Linked DNA regions of Nordella sp. HKS 07. The protein of the gene in region 2 interacts with the protein of the main gene of each other region in a pairwise test. Links are inferred from orthologs where the notes say so. Each region holds a gene or a part of one and is shown on either strand. Other genes may lie near its edges.

Region 1 (7,181 bases), 4.6 Mb from region 2 along the record:
CGTAGAGATTGCCGAAGACTTCCGCCCACTCCAGCATCTCGTCATTGTCGCGCATCTCGAAGAAGCGCTCCTTGGAGATGAAGAAGTAATCCTTGCCGTCGCGCTCGCCCGGGCGTGGCGGCCGGGTCGTTACTGACACCGACATGCGAATATTCTGGTCGGCCGCCAGCAAGGCGCGCGACAAAGTGGTCTTGCCGGCGCCCGATGGCGAGGACATCACCAGGAGAAGACCGCGCCTGGCGATCACTGTCTTTGTTTTTCCGCTATTCAATATTCTGCACCTGCTCGCGCATCTGATCGATGACCGTCTTCAGCTCCAGCCCGATCGCGGTCAAGCTTTTATCGGACGCCTTGGAACACAGGGTATTCGCCTCGCGGTTGAACTCCTGGGCGAGGAAGTCGAGCTGACGGCCGGCCGGCTCGCGCGATTGCATGAGCTTTCGCGCCGCCTCGATGTGGGCGAAGAGCCGGTCGATCTCCTCAACGATGTCGGCGCGCGTCGCCAGCAAAATCGCCTCCTGATGGAGTCGATCCCGATCGAAGGACGAATTCGCCTCGATGAGGCGGCTGACCTGCTCGGCAAGGCGTTCCCGGATGACTTCCACGGAGCGCGCCGGATTGTCGCGCGCCGCGATAACAAGCTTCTCTATGCGGTCAAGCTGCTGGCCAAGGATGGCGCCAAGCTTGGCTCCTTCCGCCTTGCGCATGACTGCCAAGGCCTGGAAGGCTTCTTCGACGCTCTTGAGGATGGCCTTGTCGCGCCTGGCCAGCTGGCCCTCATCTTCCACGGACTCGGCGACGTCGATGATGCCGCGCAAAGCGAGCAGACTCTCGATCTGTGGCGGAGCGCCGCCCAAACGTTCGCGCAATTTTTCCGCCAGGGCAACGACTTGCTCGAGCGCCGCCTCGTTGACCGCGAGCTTCTGTTCGGCACCGCCGCGGTCCGAGGTAAAGCTGATTTGGACATTGCCGCGCTTCAGATGCTTCTGGGCGATCTCGCGCACCGGGAGATCGAGCGTCTCGAAGCCGGGCGGCATGCGGCAACGTATGTCGAGCCCCTTGCCATTGACGCTCTTGATATCCCATTGCCAGTGCAAGCCATCGAGTGCCGCCGAAGCGCGTGCGTAACCTGTCATGCTCGACAGCGACATAGACCCCATCCCCGAATCAAAACTGCGGCGACTTTACCGCCTGACCTGCAATGAGGGATACCGCTTTTCCGGCCAGATCACGATGAGTTTGGATTGAAGCAATCCCAACTCATAAACGTGATCGATCCCTATATGTTAGCGCGGGATCATTGCGAAAAACCGATGCCCACTTTTTCGCATCCCGCGCTACCCGGTTAAGGCATCTGGGGCTTCGGCGCCGGTATCGGAATGAGGCCCTTGGCGCCCCTGATCACGCTGCCGGGCTTCAGATTTAACGTGGCGTCCGCCACCGTGGTCGGAGCCTCGGCAGGTGCGGTGGGCGCCTCCTCGATGAGCCTCTCAGGCTTGGGCCGCGGCAACGGCACGGCAGCGGCCCCCTGCTCGGGAGCCTGGCTGGCGGTATCCGTCGGAGTGGCGGGGGCGGCGGCCTCGACATCGGTCTCCGGCTCCGGCGCCTGGTTGTCGGCGCCTTGCTGATCTGACGTCTGGATGTCATCGCCCGTGGGCAGGCTCGGCTTTGGTGTCTGCTGCTCCACGGGGGCCGCCTCCGGCCCGGGTTGCGCTACCGCTGCGGTTTCCGCAGGCACCGCCGCGGGCTCGCCCGGTTCCTGCGTCTCGTCCATGACCGGCGCTTCCTCGCCGCCCTGGTTGCGCTTCTTCTCGATCTCGCGCCATTTCTTCACATTGGCGCGGTGCTCTTCCAGCGTTTCGGCGAAGGCATGACCGCCGGAGCCGTCGGCGACGAAATAGAGATCCTTGGTCTTGGCTGGCGAAAGTGCCGCCTGCAGCGAGGCGCGGCCGGGATTTGCGATCGGCCCCGGCGGCAAGCCGTTGATGCGATAGGTGTTGTACGGCGTGGCCTCGGCGATGTCTTTCTTGGTCAAAGACCGGTCGAACTTGGTCTTGCCGCCGGTGATGCCGTAGATGATCGTGGGGTCGGACTGAAGCCGCATGCCCAGCCGCAGCCTGTTGGCGAAGACGGAGGCGACGCGCGACCGCTCTTCAGGCTGGCCCGTTTCTTTCTCGATGATGGAGGCGAGGACTATGGCCTCGGCCGGCGTTTTCACCGGGGTATCCTCGGCGCGCTGAGGCCAGAGTTCATCGACAAGCTTCTGATGCGCCTGCATCATGCCCTTGACGATATTGTCACGCGTCTCGCCGCGCTGGAACACATACGTATCGGGCATCAGCTGCCCCTCGCCCGGGGTGAGCGTAATATCGCCGAGAAGGACCTCGTTGCCGCGCAAACGGTCGAGCGTCTGCGCCGTCGTCCAGCCTTCCGGAATGGTGACCTTGTAGACGATGAACTTGCCGGATGTGATGAGCTTCATGGCATCGCGCATGCTCATCGCCTGCTTGAACTGGTATTCGCCGGGCTTCAGATGAGCGCCGGCGCCCGTCAGTCGCGAAAGCTTTGCGGCAGCGGCGAAGATATTGGCATCGGAGATGACGCCCGCCTTCTCCAGCTCCGCCGCGATATCGAAGATGCCGCTGCCGCGCTCAATCTGGAAAACGGTATCGGCGGCGAGTGGGCCCGGCTGGGTGAATTTCATGTAGCCGTAAAGGGCGGCCGCGAAAGCCACCAGGGCGACGCCCCCGGCCAGGAGTATCAGGGAATAGAATACCCGCCGGAGCGCTGACCGACGCCGACGGCGCGGTGGCACTACGACGCTGTATCTCTGCCTGCGCTGGTCGGGCACCATAGGCCTCCATTAGAGCCCTCGGGTTCGGATCGAAGCGACAGGCCTCGATCAGAACACGAACAAAGGCTCGTCAGCGAATCATCTGGAGCGCTTCCTTGTCGCCGAAGTCGCACAACTTCAGCGGGAAGCGCTCGAGAGACTCAGACTCGCCTCATGATCAAAGACGCGTTCGTCCCACCGAAACCAAATGAATTGGACAGAACTGTGTTGATCTCCTTATTTCGCGCTTTCAGGGGAACCAGATCGATTTCTGTCTCGATCGAGGGATTCTCCAGATTGAGAGTCGGCGGGCAGATATTATCCCTGAGCGACAGCAGCGAGAAGATGGCTTCGACGGCCCCTGCCGCCCCCAGCAGATGCCCGGTGGACGACTTGGTCGAGGACATGGCCAGGCCATTGAACCGGTTGCCCATCAGCCGTTCAACGGCCCTGAGCTCGATCTCATCACCCAGGGGCGTCGAGGTGCCGTGGGCATTGATATAGTCGATCTCATAGGCGGAAATGCCGGCCCGCTTCAGGGCCGCCTGCATGCAACGATAGGCGCCGTCGCCGTCCTCAGACGGAGCCGTGATGTGATAGGCATCGCCCGACATGCCGTAGCCGATGATTTCGGCGTAAATCTTGGCGCCTCGCGCCTTGGCGTGCTCCAGCTCCTCGAGGACAAGGATCCCCGCACCCTCGCCCATGACGAAACCGTCACGGTCCCTGTCATAGGGACGCGAGCCCTTTTCCGGCGCGTCATTGAATTTCGTGGCCAGGGCCTTGCAGGCGATGAAGCCGGCGATCCCCAAACGCGAAATGGCGGCCTCGGTGCCGCCCGCCACCATGACGTCGGCGTCGCCGAGCGCGATCATGCGGCTCGCGTCGCCGATCGCATGCGAGCCCGTCGCGCAGGCGGTGACGACGGCGTGATTTGGCCCCTTGAATCCGAATTCGATCGACACCACGCCGGAAGCGAGATTGATCAACGAGCCCGGAATAAAGAACGGGCTGACGCGGCGCGGCCCCTTCTCATTGAGGAGCAATGTGGTCGCCTCGATCGAGGGCAAGCCGCCAATGCCCGAGCCGATGAGGACGCCGGTCGCAAATTTCTCGTCCTCGGTCTTGGGTTCCCAGCCCGAATCCTTCACCGCCTGCTTGGCGGCGGCCAGCGCATAGATGATAAACGTGTCGTAGCGACGCTGGTCCTTATGCTCGACCCACTGGTTCGCATCGAAAGTGCCGTCGGTGCCGTCACCGCTCTTCACTTCGCAGGCGATGCGGCAGGCCATGTCGGACGTGTCGAATTTGGTGATCGGGCCGGCGCCGCTCTTGCCGGCGGTCAGCCTGGACCAGGTCTCTTCGATACCTGTCGCAAGCGGCGAAACGATACCCAGCCCCGTAACAACCACCCTGCGCATCAAAACTCCTCTCTATATATGACAACGCGGCGGCAAGACTTTCGGTCTCTTGCCTCCGCGCTGCAATCCATGGCTCTCCCCGCGGGGAGGTAACCCGCAACCGTCAAGCGGCGCTCTTTTCAATGAACTTAACCGCGTCGCCGACGGTCTGGATGGTCTCGGCGGCGTCATCGGGGATCTCGATGCCGAACTCTTCTTCGAAGGCCATGACGAGCTCGACCGTATCGAGGCTGTCGGCGCCGAGATCGTCGATAAAGCTGGCTTCGGGATTCACCTTCTCGGCGTCTACGCCCAGGTGCTCGACCACGATCTTCTTCACCCGCTCCGCAACATCACTCATGTTCAATCGTCCTCGTCAGTAGTTTAAGTTATTTTCCGTTCTACGATCGGACATACGTCCCCCTCGTGTCCCGGGCTTCCTAACACAGATTCCGCAAGCCATAAAAGGGGCAAGTCCACCCCTTTGATTTGGCCCGAAAAACCCGTCTAGAAGTTTCGCTGCATGGGTATCGGGCGGCCGGAATGCCGGCCGGCAAATTCAAGCCCGACGCCCCGTTCAGATCATCGCCATTCCACCGTTCACATGCAGCGTCTGGCCGGTAATATAGGCGGCTTCGGTGCTGGCAAGATAGAGCGCGGCGGCGGCCACGTCATCGGAGGATCCGAGCCTTCCGGCCGGAACCTTGGCGATGATCGCCTCTTTCTGCTTGTCGTTGAGCGCGTCCGTCATCGGCGTCGCGATGAAGCCGGGCGCTATGCAGTTCACCGTCACATTGCGGCTCGCCAGTTCCTGGGCGAGCGCCTTGGTCATGCCGATCATGCCCGCCTTGGAGGCGGCATAGTTGGCCTGACCGGCATTGCCGGTGACGCCGACCACTGAGGTGATGCCGATGATGCGGCCATAGCGGCGCTTCATCATGCCCCGCATCGCCGCACGCGAAAGGCGGAACGATGCGGTGAGATTGACGTCCAGAACCTGGGCCCAGTCGTCGTCCTTCATGCGCATCGCCAGACCGTCACGGGTGATTCCGGCATTATTGACCAGGATATCGAGCGAGCCCATGGCCGCTTCGGCGGCGGGAACAAGTTTCTCGACCTCCTCGGCATTGCCGAGATTGCAGACGACGACATGCGCGCGCTCGCCGAGTTCCGCCTTGAGCGCGTCGAGCACGTCGGCGCGGGTGCCCGAAATGGCGACAGTGGCGCCCTGCTTATGGAGGGCTCGGGCGATGGCGGCGCCGATGCCGCCGGTGGCGCCCGTGACGAGCGCCGTCTTTCCCGTAAGATCGAACATGTTTCTATCCCTGTTTGAGCTGCGCCACGTTCTGGGCGATATCGTCAGGCGTGCCGAGCGACAATCCCTGGGCGTCAGGCGCCGTCCTTTTCACGAGTCCCGACAAGACTTTACCCGCGCCTGCTTCACAAAAGAGTTTAACGCCCGCTGCGGCCATCGCCGCCATGCTCTCGCGCCAGCGGACGGTGCCCGTGACCTGCGCCACCAGAGCCTTCCTGATCTCGGCGGCATCGGTCAAAGGCCGGGCCAGCACATTGGAATAGACAGGCACGAGGGGCGGGCGCATCGGCGTATCGGTCAGCGCCTTGGCCATCGCCTCGGCGGCGGGCTGCATCAACGCGCAATGGAACGGCGCGCTCACCTGCAGCATCACGGCGCGCTTGGCGCCCTTCTCCTTGGCCAGCATCACGGCCCGCTCGACGGCAGCCTTGTGGCCCGACACCACGACTTGGCCCGGCGCGTTGTCATTGGCGGCCTGGCAGATCTCGTTTTGGGCGGCCGCCTCGGCGACCGCCACGGCATCCGGATAATCGAGGCCCAGAAGGGCGGCCATGGCGCCGGTTCCGACCGGGGTCGCCGCCTGCATGGCGGTGCCACGCAGCTTGAGGAGACGCGCCGCGTCGGCGAGCGAGAAAGTGCTGGCGGCGGCGAGGGCCGAATATTCCCCCAGCGAATGGCCGGCGACGAATTTGGCGGCATCCTGCAGCCTTACGCCATGCTGGGCTTCCAACACGCGGATGACCGCCAAGCTCACCGCCATCAAGGCCGGCTGGGCATTTTCGGTCAGCGTAAGTTCGGCTTCAGGGCCTTCCCACATCAATTTCGACAGGTTCTGGCCCAGCGCCTCATCGACTTCGGCAAAGACGGCGCGGGCGGCAGGTGAAGCGTCGGCGAGCGCCTTGCCCATGCCCACGGCCTGGCTGCCTTGTCCCGGAAATATGAAAGCGAGGCTCATACAGTACCTTTAGCGATTCAGTCGAGGGGGCACGAAGCATGCGGATGGCGGGGGAGTCAAGCGCGGGCTTTCGACAGCCATTGACCGTCGGCAGGGCCTGACAATAAGGAGAAGCATGCTTACACACGCTGATCTCGAGCGCGCCCAGAGCATCGTCTATGCGGCGATGCCCCCCACGCCGCAATATGCCTGGCCCCTTCTCGCTGCGGCAACCCAATGCGAATGCTGGGTCAAGCATGAGAACCACACGCCGGTCGGCGCCTTCAAGGTCAGGGGCGGCCTCGTCCATATGCGCCTGCGCAGGGAACGCGGCGAGACAAATGGCGTCATCACCGCGACGCGCGGCAATCACGGCCAGTCCATCCCCTTCGCCGCCGGGCGCGAAGGCATTGCGTCGACAGTGGTGGTGCCCAAGGGCAATTCGCTCGAGAAGAACGAGGCGATGCGGGCCTTGGGCTGCTCCTTGATCGAGGCGGGCTCGGATTTCGACGAGGCACGCGAGACCGCCATGCGCCTCGCCCGGGAACAGGGCCTCGACATGGTGGCCTCCTTCCATCCCGAACTGGTGATGGGTGTGGCCACCTATGCGCATGAACTCTTCAACGGCGCCGGCGCGCTCGACGCCGTCTATGTGCCGATCGGGCTCGGCTCCGGCATCTGCGCCGTTATCGCCATCCG
Region 2 (7,911 bases):
CTCTTGCAGACGGTGCAGGGCGTCGGCACCAAAGTGGCGCTGGCGCTGCTCTCGACGCTGTCGACCTCGGATCTCGCGCAAGCCATAGCGCTCCAAGACAAGGCAATGGTGGCGCGGGCGCCCGGCGTCGGACCCAAGGTGGCGCAGCGGATCGTCAGTGAGCTGAAGGACAAGGCGCCGGCCTTCGCGCCGGCCGATCCGGCATTGGCGAAATTGCAGGCCGAGATCGGCGGGCCCAGGCCAACCGCGGCCTCGGATGCGGTCTCCGCTCTCGTCAATCTCGGCTATGGCCAGAGCCAGGCGGGAGCGGCGGTGAGTGCCGCCATGCGTAAAGCCGGCGATGAGGCGCCGACCGAGCAATTGATCCGCCTCGCGCTCAAGGAGCTGGCACTGGCATGAGTGGGTTTGGCGAGCGCGCGCTACGGTCATCAGGCCGAGGAGAGATGCCAAAGAGCGAAGGCGCCCTTCCGTATTGGGCAAGGGCGATCGTCACCATCCTGATTGCCGCCATTGTCGGCCCGCTCATCGGTACGGCGCTCATGTTTTTCCTATCCGGTGTTCCAGGTGGTCTGTTGCCCGAAGGTATCGTGGCCGAAGTGAAAGGAAGCCCTGTTATTTTTGGAGTCTTCCTCGGCTACGTGGTTGGCGGGATTCAGGCGCTCGTCTGTGGTGTCGTGTTCGCGGCCTATGGATGGTCTTCTGGAAGATTGCCGGCAAAGGTTGCTCTCATGGCAGCGGTGCCACTCGCTTTGATCTTTAATTTCATCTTTTTTGGAATGACGCTTGGCGGCATCGTGTCGAGCATGATCATTCACGTCGTTCCAGCCTTCGCCGTCTGGTGGCTGGTCAAAGCCTATTGGCAGAAAGCAGAAGCATGAACGCGGCGTCCGACCGTCTCATTGGCCGCGACCAGCGTCCCGAGGACCAGCTCGACACACATCTGCGTCCGCAGATGCTCAAGGAATTCGTCGGCCAGTCGAAGGCGAAGCAGAATCTGCATGTCTTCATCGAGGCGGCGAAGGGGCGCAACGAGGCGCTCGACCATGTCCTCTTCGCGGGCCCGCCGGGTCTCGGCAAGACGACGCTGGCGCAGATCGTGGCGCGCGAGCTCGGCGTGAATTTCCGCGCCACGTCGGGACCCGTCATCGCCAAGGCGGGCGATCTCGCCGCACTCCTCACCAATCTCGAAGAGCGCGACGTGCTCTTCATCGACGAAATCCACCGGCTCAATCCGGCGGTCGAGGAAGTGCTCTATCCGGCGATGGAGGATTTCCAGCTCGACCTCATTATCGGCGAAGGGCCGGCGGCGCGCTCGGTGCGCATCGACCTGGCAAAATTCACGCTCATCGGGGCCACCACCCGCACCGGCCTTCTCACCACGCCGCTGCGCGACCGTTTCGGCATTCCGGTGCGGCTCGATTTCTACACCGAAGAGGAACTGCTCGACATCGTCCGGCGCGGCGCGCGCGTGCTGCAGGTGACCATGGTGGAAGAGGGAGCGCGTGAGATCGCGCGGCGCTCGCGCGGCACGCCGCGCATCGCCGGAAGGCTGCTGCGGCGGGTGCGCGATTTCGCTTCCGTCGCCGGGAGCGATACGATCGACGCCAAGGTCGCCGACAAGGCCTTGCGCAATCTCGAGGTCGATACGCGCGGGCTCGACGCGCTCGACCATCGCTATCTGTCCTGTATCGCCGTCAACTTCGGCGGCGGGCCGGTAGGGGTCGAAACCATTGCCGCTTCGCTTTCGGAAGCGCGCGATGCGATCGAGGAAGTGATCGAGCCGTTCCTCATCCAGCTGGGCTTCGTCAACCGGACGCCGCGCGGCCGTCTCTTGACGCCGCATGCCTTCCGGCATCTGGGGCTGCAGGTGCCGCAGCGGCCGGAGATCACACAAGGCATCCTGCCTCTGGAGAACGGCGATGACTGAGTGGCCGGATCTCGCCGGGCGTATCGAGGGGAACCGCCATGTGCTGGCGGTCCGTGTTTATTACGAGGACACGGACTTCTCGGGCGCCGTCTATCACGCCAATTACCTCAAATTCTGCGAGCGCGGCCGCTCCGACTGCCTGAGGCTCCTCGGCATCCACCATCACGAGATGCATTGGCATGAAACCCAGGGTCGTATGGGGTTCGTGGTACGCCGCATGGTCTGCGATTTCCTCAAGCCGGCCAGGATCGACGATCTGCTCGAAGTCGAAACGCGCTTCCGCGAGATGGGTGGTGCGCGCATGGAACTCAACCAGAAGGTGTTGCGTAGCGGCGAAACTCTATTTTCAGCCGATGTGACGGTGGCTCTGGTCGACGCGCAGGGGCGACCCAAGCGTTTCCCCAAGGACATGGCGGCAGCGCTCAAGACGATCTGACGCAAGCCCTTGTGTCCCAGGGAACCCTCTTTCGTAACCGTACCTTAACCATAGCTTGCTGTTCTCTGTTCCGCCCGATATGCGGTTCCAGCGGCAAAAAAGCCCGCAACGCCGCAGTTTGGACAGATTTAACCTTATCTACCTCGCTCGCTTCACCAGAAGCCTGGGCGGGGATGTGGATTCCGGCGGTGGGAAAGAAAGCAAAGCATGGAAGTTGACACTGTACAGAACGTGGCCCAAGGGGCGGGACAGCTTTCCCTCTGGCATCTGATCTGGAATGCGGGCTTTGTGGTCCAATTGGTGATGCTGGGCCTCGCCGCCGCATCGGTCTGGTCCTGGGCGATCATTTTCGAGAAGTTCTTCGTGTATCGCCGCACCCAGGGGCAGAGCGAACAGTTCGAGCAGAACTTCTGGTCCGGCCAGTCGCTCGAGGATCTCTATATGGCGCTCGGCTCGCGCAATAACAGCGGGCTCGCGGCCATTTTCATGGCGGCGATGCGCGAATGGAAAAGGAGCCAGGGAGCCGCCTCGCGGGCCGGCTTCCAGGGCGTCCAGAAGCGCATCGAGAAGGTGATGGACGTCCAGATCCAGAAGGAGATGGGCTATCTCGAATCCAGGCTTCTGTTCCTGGCGACGGTCGGATCGGCGGCGCCCTTCATCGGCCTCTTCGGCACCGTCTGGGGCATCATGACCAGCTTCCAGGCCATCGCCAATTCGCAGAACACCAATCTGGCAGTCGTCGCCCCGGGCATCGCCGAGGCGCTGATCGCGACCGCACTCGGCCTCCTTGCTGCCATACCGGCGACAATCTTCTACAATAAGTTTGCCGCCGACGCTGCTAAGATCGGGGCCAGACTGGAGAATTTCGCAGACGAATTTTCCGCGATCATCTCGCGGCAGCTGGACGAGCGGGTGTAGAAATGGGTGCTTCGGCAGGCGGAACAAGCGGTGGATATACGAGGCGCGGCAGCCGCCGGCGCTCGTCCTTCTCGGCTATCAGCGAAATCAACGTGACGCCGCTCGTCGACGTCATGCTGGTGCTGCTCATCGTGTTCATGGTCGCCGCCCCCCTGATGACGGTCGGCGTTCCGGTCGACCTGCCGCAGACCAAGGCCAAGCCGATGCAGGGCGACACCGAGCCGATCACCGTGTCGCTCGACGCCGCCGGCCAGGTGTTCCTGCAAGAGACGCCGATCGATCAGGAGACCCTGGTCGCGAAGCTCGAGGCGATTGCCAAGAACGGCTATGAGGAGCGCATCTTCGTGCGCGCCGACACCACTGTGAATTACGGCCTCGTGATGAAGGTCATGGGCGAGCTCAACGCCGCCGGCTTCAAGAAGATCGGTCTCGTCACATCGTCCGAGCCGACGGCACCCGAAAAGTCACAGAAGAAGGCGCAGAAATAGGGCATGCGGCGCAGCCTCACGATATCGCTTATGGCGCATGCGGCGATCCTCGCCGCCGCCTTCGTCGTGCTGCCCAATCCAGACGAGTTCAAGGTCACCGATCAGGACATGATCCCGGTCGACATCGTATCGATCAACGATGTCAGCACGCGCGTGGCCACTGTGAAGTCGGAAGAGAAGAAGCCGGTCGAGAAGCCGGCGCCGAAGCCAGCCGAAGTGATGAAGCCCGTGCAACCGGCGCCTGAAGTCGCTCCGGAAGTCAAGACTGCGGTGAAGGAGGCCTCGGCCCCGCCGGAGCCCAAGCCGCCCGAGCCTAAGGAAAAGCCGAAGCCCGAAGCCAAGCCGGAGCCGGCGCCCAAGCCCGAGGAGATGGCGGAACTTCTGAAGAAGATCGAAGAGAAGCCGGAAGAGAAAAAGCCCGAGCAGAAGCAGGCCGAGGCGAAGCCGGAAAAGAAGCCGGCCGAGAAGCCGCCGGAGAAGAAGCCCGAGAAGAAACTGAAGCCGAAGAAAGAATTCAATCCGGACGATATCGCGGCCTTCCTCAACAAGACCGACGACAAGCGCACCGCACCACAAAAACCGCAGACCGAGACCGGCACGCCGAACCAGGGCGATTTCAACGTATCGGGCGCTGACGCTGACATGTCGGCGACGATCGCCGATGCTATTCAGCAGCGGCTCATTCAGTGCTGGACTGTTCCGCCGGGCGCGCGGGAAGCCCAGATCAGCGTGAAGGTCCGCTTCTCCCTCAATTCGGACGGCACCGTCTCCGGCCTGCCGCAGGTTCTGAACAGCAGCTCAGACCCGCTGTTTTCGACAACCGCGCAATCGGCGCTGTCCGCGGTAATGAACTGCCAACCTTATGACAACCTGCCGCAGGATAGATATGACCTGTGGCGGGACAACACTGTCAATTTCAATCCCAATATGATGTTTCCAAGCTGAGAAATCGAGGCGACATGGCGCAGAGATTTGATATTGCGGCGAAGACCGCCGCAATCATCGCAACCTTGCTGATCACTTTGGTGCTGGCCCCGGCCGCGCGGGCGGTCGAGATCGACGTCAACAAGGGCCAGATCGATCCCCTGCCGATCGCCATCACCGCCTTTGTCGGTGCCTCGCAGGAGGCCGCCCAGTCCGGCGCCGACATTGCCGGCGTCATCGCCAATAATCTCGGCCGGTCGGGCTATTTCCGGCCGTTGCCGCCCGAGTCCTTCATCGAGCAGATCAGCAATTTCGATCAGGAGCCGCGCTTCGGCGACTGGCGCCAGATCCAGGCCAAGGCGCTGGTGACCGGCCAGACTATCATGGAGGGCGGCCGCCTCAAGGCGCAGTTCATCCTGTGGGACACGGGCTCGCAGCAGAAGCTCGCCGGTTTCGAATTCACCACTTCGCCCAAGAACTGGCGCCGGCTCGGCCATCTGATCTCCGACAAGATCTATCAGACGATGACCGGCGTGCCCGGCTATTTCGACACGCGCATCGTCTTCGTTGCGGAGACCGGGCCTAAGGACAAGCGAATCAAGAAACTCTCGATCATGGATCAGGACGGCTTCAATGTGCGCGCCATTTCTGATGGCAAGCAGATCGTGCTGACGCCGCGCTTCTCGCCGAATTCGCTCGAGATCACCTATATGGCGTTCGGCTCGGGGACGCCGCGTGTCTATCTCTACAATATCGAGACGGGGCAGCGCGAGATCGTCGGCGAGTTTCCCAATATGAGCTTCGCGCCGCGCTTCTCGCCCGATGGCCAGCGGGTCATCATGAGCCTGCAGGATGGCGGCAACTCCAACATCTTCGTTCTGGATCTGCGCTCGCGCCAGATGCAGCAGCTCACCAATGTGCCGGCGATCAATACGGCACCTTCGTTTTCGCCCGACGGCAGCCAGATCGTGTTCGAATCTGACCGCGAAGGCACGCAGCAGGTCTATATCATGAATGCGGACGGTTCGAACCAGCGCCGCATCTCCTTCGGTTCGGGCCGCTATGCGACTCCGGTGTGGTCGCCCGACGGCAGATACATCGCCTTTACCAAGCAGGGCGGCGGGCGCTTCGCCATCGGCGTCATGGGGCCGGACGGTAATGGTGAGAGATTGTTAACCGAAGGTTTTCATAATGAAGGTCCGACATGGGCACCGAACAGTCGCGTGATCATGTTCTTCCGCGACGAGCCGGGGGAGAATGGTGGCCCGAGGCTCTATTCGGTCGACGTTTCGGGCTACAACGAACAGCTCGTCAAGACGCCAAGCTTCGCGTCGGATCCGGCGTGGTCGCCTTTGTTGAATTAATTCGCCTGCGGACGAAGTCTGCCAGGAATTCGGGAATTAAGTTGGTTTCGGGCTAGGGGGCCTGATCCGCTTGCGGGGTCGCCGGGAGCGGGCGCCAGCGGCTTAAAGGAGTGGGAAAGTCATGTTGCGTATGAGTGCGGGGTTCAAGGCCGTCGCCTTGTGTTTCTGTTTCCTGGCCCTTGCGGCCTGTTCCAAGAAGAACACGCCCGATCTCGAGGCCAGTAACGGCCTCGGCCAAGCGGCGCTGCCGGGCTCGGAAGGTCAGTTCAAGACCGAAGTCGGCGACACCGTCTTCTTCCTCGTCGACCAGTCGACGCTGACCCCGGAAGGCCAGGAGACCCTGCGCCGTCAAGCCGCGTGGCTCAAGCAGTACTCCGATGTGATGGTGCAGGTCGAAGGCCATGCCGACGAGCGCGGTACGCGCGAATACAACATCTCGTTGTCGGCGCGGCGCGCCACCGCAACACGCGAGTTCCTCATGGCCCAGGGTATCGAGGCGAGCCGCATCTCCTCCATCGCCTATGGCAAGGAGCGTCCGGCGGCGCTGTGCGATGCCGAGCAGTGCTGGTCGCAGAACCGCCGCACCGTCACCGTCATCACCTCCGGCGCCAAGACGAGCTAGGCTCGCCGAGCATCCGACAAGCTACCAAGTGATTTGAGCGAGCGCGGTTTCCGCGCTCGTTTTCTTTTATCGGTTGACTTGTCTCTCTTTTTTCCTAGGTAATTTCGCGGGTGCGGCAATATTGGCCACAGAATCGCCGCGCTGTTACGGTCATAAGCCCCACTGACGGGTGCTTACGGCGCATGCCGGGAAGGGAAAATTAACCCTAAATGAGCACTGTAAGGTAGCAATTTGGTCCTGTGGTGGGTGAGCGGCCCGGATGAGAGGCCGCAATGCACAGGGCGGGACATAGGAGTGGGATATCATGTTGCGTCGTTTGGCGAATTTCAAGATCGCTTTGATTTGCGCCGTTTTTTTGGCTTTGGCCGCGTGCTCGAAGAAGAATCAACCGAACCTGGAAGGCGATGGCGCCGGAACGGCGGTCCCGGGTTCCGAAAAGGACTTCGCCATTAATGTCGGCGACCGAATCTACTTCATCGTCGATACCTCGACGCTGACGCCGGAAGCCCAGGAGACGCTGCGCCGCCAGTCGGCCTGGCTCAAGCAGTATCCGAATGTCACCGTGCAGGTCGAAGGCCATGCCGACGAGCGTGGCACACGCGAATACAACATCTCGCTGTCGGCGCGCCGCGCCACCGCCACCCGCGAGTTCCTGATCGCCCAGGGCGTCCAGGGCAACCGCATCTCCTCGATCGCTTATGGCAAGGAGCGGCCAGTGGCCTTGTGCGACGCCGAACAATGCTATTCCCAGAATCGCCGCGCGGTGACCGTGATCACGGGCGGCGCGGTTTCGGGCTGAGTTGACGGTCCGGGACCTGTTGCCATGAGGCCACAGGTCCCGGATGATTTCCCTTCCCCCCTTATAAAGCCTCATTTTCACCGCCTTTAGAGACCAAGCCCAATAATGGGGTGCTGGGGACGGCTCGGCACAGCAGCGGTTACGCGATGAAGACATTGTTGAAGGTCACCCTTCCTGCAGCCCTCCTGATGGCCATGGCCGTCGGTGGCGCCCCCCTTGCTTCCGCCCAATCGGACGGCGAGCTGGCCGACCGCGTCGGCCGGATGGAAGATCAGTTGCAGCAGTTGATGGGACAGGTCGAGCAACTGACCTTCGAGGTCAGGCGCCTCCAGGGTCAGCGCAAATCGGGCGATCTCGGCGAGCAGCCGGCACAGGCTCAGCCGCGCAAGCGCCAACTGGCCGTCCAGGATCACAGCCTCGACAGTCAGGGCGT

The links.
Region 1: the proteins of ybgC (region 2) and G5V57_RS24880 interact in binary tests that used the Escherichia coli proteins (3 or more experiments, as listed by UniProt). The link is inferred for Nordella sp. HKS 07 from one-to-one orthologs.

The regions. Positions count from the first base shown.
Region 1 is NZ_CP049258.1:5,285,735-5,292,915, reverse strand. Bases 2,977-5,965 are described here. They hold G5V57_RS24880 (acyl carrier protein), read right to left. Parts: upstream 4,595-5,965; coding sequence 4,358-4,594; downstream 2,977-4,357. Other genes in these bases: fabD (ACP S-malonyltransferase), read right to left, coding at 5,553-5,965; fabG (3-oxoacyl-[acyl-carrier-protein] reductase), read right to left, coding at 4,811-5,548; fabF (beta-ketoacyl-ACP synthase II), read right to left, coding at 2,995-4,254. Outside these bases: gmk (guanylate kinase), read right to left, coding at 1-274; G5V57_RS24895 (YicC/YloC family endoribonuclease), read right to left, coding at 264-1,151; endolytic transglycosylase MltG, read right to left, coding at 1,346-2,734; more of fabD, read right to left, coding at 5,966-6,503; G5V57_RS24865 (threonine dehydratase), read left to right, coding at 6,619-7,181. UniProt on the Escherichia coli protein: Carrier of the growing fatty acid chain in fatty acid biosynthesis.
Region 2 is NZ_CP049258.1:702,262-710,172, reverse strand. Bases 642-3,641 are described here. They hold ybgC (tol-pal system-associated acyl-CoA thioesterase), read left to right. Parts: upstream 642-1,919; coding sequence 1,920-2,363; downstream 2,364-3,641. Other genes in these bases: tolR (protein TolR), read left to right, coding at 3,284-3,641; tolQ (protein TolQ), read left to right, coding at 2,571-3,281; ruvB (Holliday junction branch migration DNA helicase RuvB), read left to right, coding at 875-1,927; G5V57_RS03385 (hypothetical protein), read left to right, coding at 642-878. Outside these bases: Holliday junction branch migration protein RuvA, read left to right, coding at 1-399; more of G5V57_RS03385, read left to right, coding at 444-641; more of tolR, read left to right, coding at 3,642-3,769; G5V57_RS03360 (energy transducer TonB), read left to right, coding at 3,773-4,714; Tol-Pal system beta propeller repeat protein TolB, read left to right, coding at 4,729-6,057; peptidoglycan-associated lipoprotein Pal, read left to right, coding at 6,179-6,679; peptidoglycan-associated lipoprotein Pal, read left to right, coding at 6,984-7,478; tol-pal system protein YbgF, read left to right, coding at 7,625-7,911.